DNA from 4 places in the Chryseobacterium sp. PvR013 genome. Region 2 is predicted to be linked to each of the others. Evidence: riboswitches for the same ligand, from Rfam matches in the RefSeq annotation. Region 2 holds a riboswitch; each other region holds the start of a gene.
The links. Region 2 has a riboswitch for cobalamin ahead of metE (5-methyltetrahydropteroyltriglutamate--homocysteine S-methyltransferase). Riboswitches for the same ligand answer to the same signal wherever they lie in the genome.

Region 1 (2,204 bases), 3.6 Mb from region 2:
GGAAATACCATCATAGGATCGGCAAATCCTAATCCCTATGTTTGGAATACTGTAAGCGGGCTCACGTATATCACCCATCCTAATGCTTCTTTCAGTTTCAAAGGGGGTGCAACAGGAATTTCTGCTGATGGGAAAAAAGTTATCGGATATTACAGAGCATTTGGTGCTCCTCCCATGTCCGGAGAAGGTTTTATCTGGACTTCTGCTACCGGAAGGATTAATCTGAATGATTATGCAGCATCTTTAGGAATTGCAACGAATGGAGTAACAATGGGACTTCCTCTGGCTATTTCACAGGACGGAAAGAAAATTGCCGGTTCAGGAACAAATGCTTCAGGTCAGATGATCGCTTTTTATCTGGATACTTCTGAATTTTTATCCATCAATGATGCTGTAAAAGAAAAAAACAGCATAGGTATTTATCCTAATCCAGTTGCTGATATTCTATATTTTAAAGGAACAGGAAAAATAGAGAACGCAGAAATTTATAATATGGTTGGACAAAGGGTGAAATCATTCAATGCTGTAGAAGGACAGATTGATGTTTCATCCTTGTCAAAAGGAGATTATATTTTACAATACTCTGAGAAAAGAGGTAAAAAAGAGACTTATAAACTGATTAAAAAGTAACATATATAAATAGTAAAGTAGTGGGATGAATGGCTGTTTTCAATATTGAAAGCAGCTGTTCTTTTTTTGTTTCACCTCATAAGAAGACCGGCTTTTTAAGCATACGTATGGTTTTGGGCGGATACATATAAAAAACTATCTTTGCAAAAATTTTGGTTTCCAGTATTTTGGAATGAAAAGGGAATCGGGTGTAACTCCCGGACTGTCCCCGCAACTGTAAATCGCAACAAAAGTTTCTGCAAAAAACCACTGTATAAAAACGGGAAGGAGCAGAATGCGAAAGTCAGGAGACCTGCCGGAATTATAATTAAAAAAACATATTGCTTTCGGAGGAAAAGTAAAAAAGTATGGATATAAAAAGATCTTTAGTACTGCTTTTTTCATCGTATGGTTGCTTTCTTTTTGGACAAGAGAAAACCATCGATACTATTTATGTTTTCGACAACCAGATGAACAGGGTTAAACTTTTTCATCCTGTAAAAATAATTTCGGCGGAAGATGCCGAGAAAAACTCCAGTAATCTTTCGGAGCTTCTGAGATTTCAGTCGCAGGTTTTTATTAAAGAAAATGGTCGTGGTGCTGTTTCTTCACCTTCATTCAGAGGAACTACCGCTCAGCAGACAGCATTTGTATGGAATGGGATTAATATCAATTCCAGTTTTCTGGGACAGGGAGATATCAATAATATTGCTTTGTTCGGCTATGATCAGATCGGTATAAAAGCCGGTGGCGGAAGTGTGGTGTATGGAAGTGGTGCTATCGGAGGAAGTATTCACCTGAATAATACCCTTGATTTTAACAAAGGTTTCCATGGTTCTTTATTTTCAGAGGTTGCTTCTTTTAATACCTATAATAATTTTGTAAAAGGTTCTTACAGTAATGAAAGGTTCAGTTTTAAAGCTTCCGGAAATTATTCTGTAAGTGAAAATGATTATAAGGTAAGCGATCTGAACTATATTAACAGAAACGGAAATTATTACAATACTACGTTCAATGCAGGAGCTTCCTACAAGATAACGAATGATCATAAAATTTCATGGCAGAGCCAGTTTTTTGATTCTTCACAGCATTATCCTGTGTATGAAGAAACAGGAACAAAGACAAAATATAAGACTCAAAGTGTAAGAAGTCTTCTTTCGTGGGACTGGAACAAAACAAATTTCAGCAACTCCTTTAAAGCAGCCTATACGGAAGAAAACTTTCAGTATTTCGGTTCACTAAATCAACCTAAATCCAGTGGTGGAACCGGGAAAAATTATATCTTCAAAAATGATTTCAATTATTTCCTGAATTCAAAATGGAATTTTAATCTTATCGGAGAATTTCAGATCAATAAAGGAGAAGGGTACGCGAGTGGAATATCTGATGTAAGCAGAAATATCGGCTCAATTTCAGGATTGTTGAGGTATTTTGCTACGAAAGACCTGCGTTTTGAAGGTGGATTTAAGAAAGATTTTGTGGAAGATGTGAAGTCTCCTTTTATGTATTCATTCTCCGGAAAATGGAGTGCCTTGAAATGGTATGATGTGAGTCTTAACGTATCAAAGAATTTCAGATATCCGTCATTTAATGAT
Region 2 (2,204 bases):
TATTCTTTGTGCATCTTTTTCAGTGACCGCATTTGATCTTTGTTTTACCTGATCATTGTGGATAAGAGAAGAGGTTCTTCTGCTTTCAATGGCTTTTTTATTTTCTTCAAATACTTCAAGAATGTGTTCTTTTTCCGTTCCTGAAACCAGTTCTTTAAGCGTCACCAGTTCTTCTACTTTCTGTTTAGCAAAAGCAAGCCAGTTTTTAATCTCAGGGTTAAGGTTCGTTTCAAAATCAAGATCGCAAGGAGAATGAAGCAATGAACATGACGGTGCAATCAAAATCCTTTCAGAGCCTAATTTGTCAACAGCTTTTCTGATGAAAGACAATGACTTTTCAAAATCATTTTTCCAGATATTTCTGCCATCAATTACTCCTAACGAAAGACTTAGGTTTTCCGGAATACGATTCAGAATATCATCCAATTGTTCCGGATTTCTAACCAAATCGATATGCAAAGTATTCACCGGAAGCGAAACAGCAAGCGATGCATTATCTTTTAATCCGTCGAAATAAGTGGCAACAATGAATTTCAGTTTCGGGAAACGTTTTCTTACTTCTGAATACACAGAAAGATAGGTTTCTTTTGCTTTCTCAGTTAAATCCAGAGCCAGAAAAGGTTCATCAAACTGGATCCATTCAGCACCCTGCTCCTGAAGTTTGGTTAAAATTTCCGTATATACAGAAAGAAGATTTCCAGCCAGATCCAGTTTATCAAATCCTTCTTCTTTTTCTTTTCCTAATAACAGATAAGTAACAAGCCCGATAATTACCGGTTTTGCATTGATACCCGCCTGTTTTGCTCCGGCAAATTCATTGAAAATTTTATCTGAGCTTAATTTAAATTGCTGGTTTTTATAAAATTCCGGGACAATGTAGTGATAGTTGGTATCGAACCACTTGGTCATTTCCATTGCTGTAATGTCCAGCCCTTCTTTCTGGTATCCTCTTGCCATCGCGAAATAAAGATCCAGCTCAGAGTTGTTCTTTTTAAGCACCACCTCATGGTAACGTGAAGGAATTGCTCCTACTACAAGGCTCATATCCAATACCTGATCATAATAGGAAAAATCGTTGCACGGGATAAGATCTATACCGGCTTCTTTCTGAATATTCCAGTTTTGATTACAGAGAGTTCTCCCTGTATTCAGAAGTTCTTCCAAAAGAATTTTACCTGACCAATATTGTTCGCAGGCTTTTTTGAGTTCTCTTTTGCTACCAATACGCGGATAGCCCAGAATGTGAGTTTGCATTTTTTAAACTTTTTAATTAAACTTAATAGGAAAGTGCTTTAAAATGCTTCGTTATGTTTTAGCGGAAAAAGTTTCAGGAAAGTAATGACATAGCAGACAGTGTATTTCCTTCAGAAAGAAAAATACATGAATCTGATCTATCATCTGTATGACCCAAAAGCTTCAGCCCGCGAAAGCATTGTCAATTCAGTAAAGGCAGGTCTCCTGACTTGTAACAGTTTCCGTCATCCTTCCCGCTTTTGGCAGTGGATATACCAAGACAGAAACTTTTGGTGTGTTACTTACAGTTGCGCGACAGCTCGTGATTTGCACACGATTCCCTATTAATCTACCTTCAGTAAAACCTTTCCTGTTTGATGAAGTATCTATAAAGAACTGTACTTTTACCTTTAACAATTGCTTCCAGTAAAAGTTTTTAATTTTGTGTAAAATTAGCAATACAGAATAAAAGAACAATAAATAAGGAAAAATTAAGCAAAATAAACTTTTAAAAATAAAAATAAAAGCATATAATTCTATATATTTGATTGTTTTAATCATTTAAAAGAATAATATTCTGTGGAACAACTCGATGACAAGGATTTACAGCTGCTCAGGCTGCTCCAGAAAAATGCCAAACTGACCGTTAAAGAACTTGCTAAAGAAGTGAACCTTTCTACTTCACCGGTTTTTGAAAGAGTAAAAAGGCTGGAACAGGAAGGGTTTGTTAAAAGATATGCAGCCGTTCTGGATGCTGAAAAACTCAACCGCGGATTTACCGTTTTCTGCCAAATCAAGCTTAAAATTCACGACAGATCTGTAGGCTATGACTTTGTAAAAGAAATTCTGGAGATTGAAGAAGTTGCCGAATGCTACAATATTTCCGGAGATTTTGATTTCCTTCTGAAAGTTCAGGTAAGAGATATGAAACATTACCAGGATTTCGTATTTAATAAACTGGGATCTGTAGA
Region 3 (2,204 bases), 1.9 Mb from region 2:
TCCCTTTGGGGAAATTCGATGAGAAAGGAGCTTCCGGCGTTAATCCGAGTTTTCAGCTGGGAACAGGAAGCTGGGATTATCAGGCCGCTTTGAATTATAAGTTTCAGAAAAATAAAGTGGCTGTGTTGGTGAATACAGATTATACCATCAAAACGGAGAATAAGAAAAATTACCGATTTGGAAACCAATGGAACTATGCAGCGACGGGATTTTATCAGGTTGCAGGAAATGAAAAATCCATTTTTTCAGTGAAAACCGGAGTTCAGGGAGAAGTGTATGCCCAGAACAAACAGTTTGATGAAGCGCTGCCCAATACTGCCGGAAGCGCTTTGTATGGAAAGTTAGGATTTGAAGCCTCCTATAAAAGGCTGAGTTTGGGAAGTGAACTCATGCTTCCTATGTATACCCATCTGGCAGGAGGTGATATCGAAGCAAAATCAAGATTCAGTATTTTCCTGAATATTGGGATTTAAATAAAAACCCTTTTGAAAATCATGTTAAAGCTCCTTCGGGAGCTTTAATTGTTTATGAATCATTATTTTAATTGGGGGTTAGGAATAATTTTTTATCTTTGCCGGAATTTGGTGAGCCCTAAAAAGCTCTTAAAAGGGAATCCGGTGAAAATCCGGAACAGACCCGCTGCTGTAAGCTCCGCACCAAGGTTTTTGAAGAATATATCCACTGTTTTTTAATGGGAAGGATTTCAAAAATGGAGTAAGTCAGAAGACCTGCCAGAAAATAATCGTTTGACGCTTTCGTGGAATAAAGCTTAGGACATCAATGATTCTGTGCAGTGACAGCTGTGCTTTGTCGTTGCTTTCTTATATCCATTAGCGTCTTCATTATCCTAAATGAGCTAATGGCGGCAAAACAAACTACTTCTGCAATTCATAAAGCTGTTTTCACAATACTGGTGATCACATCTCAACTTTTATATTCTCAAAAAAAGAAAAATGACACTCTGAAGGAGGAATCCATCAAGGCGATTAGTCTTTATAAAAAGAATTTTAAAGAAATTATTCCGGCACAAACCCTGCAAGGTGAGCAGCTGGAAAGACTGAACAGCCATTCAGTTGCAGATGCTTTGCGGTATTTTTCCGGAGTTCAGATCAAAGATTATGGAGGGTTAGGGGGTTTGAAAACCATTAATATCCGCAGTATGGGAAGCCAGCATGTAGGTGTTTTCTATGATGGAATTCAATTGGGAAATGCTCAAAACGGGCTGGTAGATCTCGGGAGATATTCATTAGATGATCTGGAAGAAATATCATTGTATAACGGGCAGAAAAGTGAAATTTTCCAACCTGCAAAAGACTTTGGCTCTTCGGGATCGATCTATCTGCAGCCCAAAACACCTGTATTTAAAGGAACAAGAAAAACCAATCTCGTAATAAGAGCAAAAAGTGCGTCCATTGATCTTTTCAATCCATCATTCCGTTTGGAACAAAAAATATCAGACAGAGTTTCTGCCAGTTTCAGTGGAGAATTCATGCAGAGTGACGGGATTTACAGATTTCGGTATGCCAAGAAATATCCCGATGGCCAGCAGGCTTATGATACCATCGCAAAGAGACAGGATTCAGATATCAGGGCAAAACGTTTTGAAACGTCTATCAATGGCACTTTAAATAACGGAAGCTGGAATATCCGTGGCTACGGTTATATTTCAAACCGTGGGATGCCGGCACCTATCGTTAACGGCCGTTTTGGTGGAAGAGGAGCGAGACTTTCTGACGAAAATTATTTTGTACAGGCCAATCTGAGAAAAAAACTGTTCCCAAAATTTGAAACACAGCTGAAAGCAAAATTCGCCTACGATTATACTCATTTTATGGATACGGTTCGTTCGCAGTCTATTATTCATACCGATAATACCTATATCCAAAGAGAGCTCTATCTTTCCTCATCCAATATCTATTCTATCACACCCAATTGGGATGTGAGTCTGAGCGGAGATTTTCAATATAATAATCTTGATGCTAATCTTGATAACTTTTCTTATCCTACACGGTATACCACATTGGTGGCATTGGCAACAACCTATCAGTGGAACAGGTTCAAAATTCTGGGAAGCCTTTTAGGAACTTTTACGTTTGAAGAAGTAAGAAAAAACAAAAGACCCGGAGACAGCAGAGAATGGACACCAGCCGTATTTATGAGTTATCAGCCTGAGATCATTCCTGAGCTTACACTTAGAGCTTTCT
Region 4 (2,204 bases), 820 kb from region 2:
CTTCCCATTCCTACAGGATTTGGAAGACCTGTAATAGGTTGTCCTGATGGATTTTTAAGCTTAATATATTTGATAACCTCTACATTCCCGTCAGCATTAATTTTAAAATGCATAATCGTTGGCGTAAAGTTAGGTGCTAAGAACTTTTTTCCATTCTGGAAGTCGGTATTTGGACCTCTGTCTGTAATGACATAAAATTCACCTTTTCTTGTAGGGTGAGCTGCAGCTCCGGAACCAAATCCGCCGTTGATAACATCCACTCCGTTAATCGTAGCCAGTTTTGTAAATGGAAACTCCTGAGGAAGTTTGGAATAATTAATATCCTGATTCATTATTGTTGTGTCATCATCACTTTTACATGAGGCCAATACTGCCAGTACTCCAACAGACCATAGTAATTTTTTCATATGCTATTTTATGGCTGCGAATGTATAAACTGATTGTAAACTGATCTTGAATATAATGATAATTGTATTTTAACATTAGAATCTACAAAATGAATTGAATATAAACAGAAAAATTCAGGATTTAAAAATAAAACAATAACAATACAATCAAATCATTAAACAATATGAAAATCAATTTTTTAAGGATATCTGAAAAAAAATAATTCACAAAACAGACTCATCAATTTATATGATATATTTGCAGCGTTTTAAGGCTGAACAATGTTCATTAATAGGGAATCAGGTGAGAATACTATTCAAATCCTGAGCTGTACCCGCAACTGTAAACTGTTTAAACTTATAGCATAATAATCCACTGGAGGGAAATCCGGGAAGGAAGCTGTAAGATGTGAGCCAGGAGACCTGCCTTAGAATACTGACTTCAGAGAAAGAATTGTTTCTCCCCGTGAAGATAAGTTTCGGGAATAAAACTTTAAATTAATATCATGAGGAAAATTTATCTTTTTTTCTTACTGCTTTGTATGCAGCTTTTGTCGGCCCAATTTACAGAAAACGACATTAAATTTTGGGTAGGAACCGGTTCTAAAAAGGCCTATTTCATTGCAGATTTTAATGACAGCAGTACTCCCAATTCTTATGCATGGGGATACCGTTTTGATGGCAATGATTTATTGATGGAAGATCTTATCAATGCAATTGTGGCAGCAGAACCCCAAATGAACGTTGATATTCCCACAGGATATCTTTCTATTCTTAATTATAACCATCATACATCCACCATTGATGACAGCTGGATAACATGGTCCGGATCCAGTACATCCGGCATGACATGGAACAACGGTGTAGGCTATACTCCTTTAGTGGACGGAAAATGGTATGGAGTTTCATATGGCCTTGATCATTATGACATCCCTCCTTCTCCTCCTGTTCCGGCTTATAGTTCTTCATGGTTTACTCCCTCTCAGGTTACTCATTGGGTGGGAACCGGAAATAATAAAAGCCTCATAGTTATTGATTTTGGGACAGACAATGCCAATGGAAATGCCAATTCTTTTGTGTTTGGAATTAAATATAACGGAAGTATAACTGCAGAGCAGGCTCTACAGCTGGTTCAGACTCAGATTTCCTATTTTAATTTTACATCAGCGAACAATCAGATTTCTAACTTATCATTAAATTCATTTACCGGGAATACTTCCGGATCGGACAGCTGGAAATTGTATAAAGGAAAAGATTTATCAAGCTGGCAAATGAAAGCAAATCTATCTCAGGTTCAGCTGAGCAATAACGATTGGTTAGGATTAAGCTTCGGACAAAGAAGACCATTTACTCCAACTGAAGCACAACTGACTTTAGGTATTTCTTCCGTTACAAAGAAAAAATTCGGCATTTATCCAAATCCGGCCAGTGATTTTATTCAGATTGAAACTGATGAGAAACTGAAAGAAGTGAATATTTATTCTGCTACAGGACAGAAAGTAATAACTTCTCAGGAGTTGAAGATTCCTATCCGATCTTTATCCTCAGGAGTTTATTTTGTTGAGATTAAAACCAATAGTGGTTCTGTGATCCATAAGATTGTTAAAAAATAAAGAAAAGTGCCTAATTGTTGTTGTTTAATGAATGCGTGTAGAAAACCACCCCGTCAAAAATTCTTTGAATTTTTGCCACCCCTCCAAAGGATGGGAATTTTTACGTCTTTAATTGAAATATCGTCTGGATTGTAATTATTTCTGAAGTATTTCTTCATGAATAATTGCGGCTGGATTCCTACGGAATGACAAACTTTATGTATAA

Region 1: it holds a riboswitch for cobalamin, as region 2 does, so the genes downstream of both, JOE44_RS23030 (TonB-dependent receptor) here and metE (5-methyltetrahydropteroyltriglutamate--homocysteine S-methyltransferase) in region 2, are expected to answer to the same signal.
Region 3: it holds a riboswitch for cobalamin, as region 2 does, so the genes downstream of both, JOE44_RS15175 (TonB-dependent receptor) here and metE (5-methyltetrahydropteroyltriglutamate--homocysteine S-methyltransferase) in region 2, are expected to answer to the same signal.
Region 4: it holds a riboswitch for cobalamin, as region 2 does, so the genes downstream of both, JOE44_RS10050 (T9SS type A sorting domain-containing protein) here and metE (5-methyltetrahydropteroyltriglutamate--homocysteine S-methyltransferase) in region 2, are expected to answer to the same signal.

Annotation. Positions count from the first base shown of each region.
Region 1 is NZ_JAFIBT010000001.1:5,059,632-5,061,835, forward strand. Features, by position in the region: gene JOE44_RS23025 (T9SS type A sorting domain-containing protein) at 1-630, shown strand, start outside; cobalamin riboswitch at 767-945, shown strand; gene JOE44_RS23030 (TonB-dependent receptor) at 978-2,204, shown strand, end outside.
Region 2 is NZ_JAFIBT010000001.1:1,414,608-1,416,811, forward strand. Features, by position in the region: gene metE (5-methyltetrahydropteroyltriglutamate--homocysteine S-methyltransferase) at 1-1,254, opposite strand, end outside; cobalamin riboswitch at 1,431-1,617, opposite strand; gene JOE44_RS06410 (Lrp/AsnC family transcriptional regulator) at 1,813-2,204, shown strand, end outside.
Region 3 is NZ_JAFIBT010000001.1:3,322,986-3,325,189, reverse strand. Features, by position in the region: gene JOE44_RS15180 (transporter) at 1-473, shown strand, start outside; cobalamin riboswitch at 566-751, shown strand; gene JOE44_RS15175 (TonB-dependent receptor) at 860-2,204, shown strand, end outside.
Region 4 is NZ_JAFIBT010000001.1:2,239,163-2,241,366, forward strand. Features, by position in the region: gene JOE44_RS10045 (esterase-like activity of phytase family protein) at 1-407, opposite strand, end outside; cobalamin riboswitch at 642-832, shown strand; gene JOE44_RS10050 (T9SS type A sorting domain-containing protein) at 893-1,999, shown strand.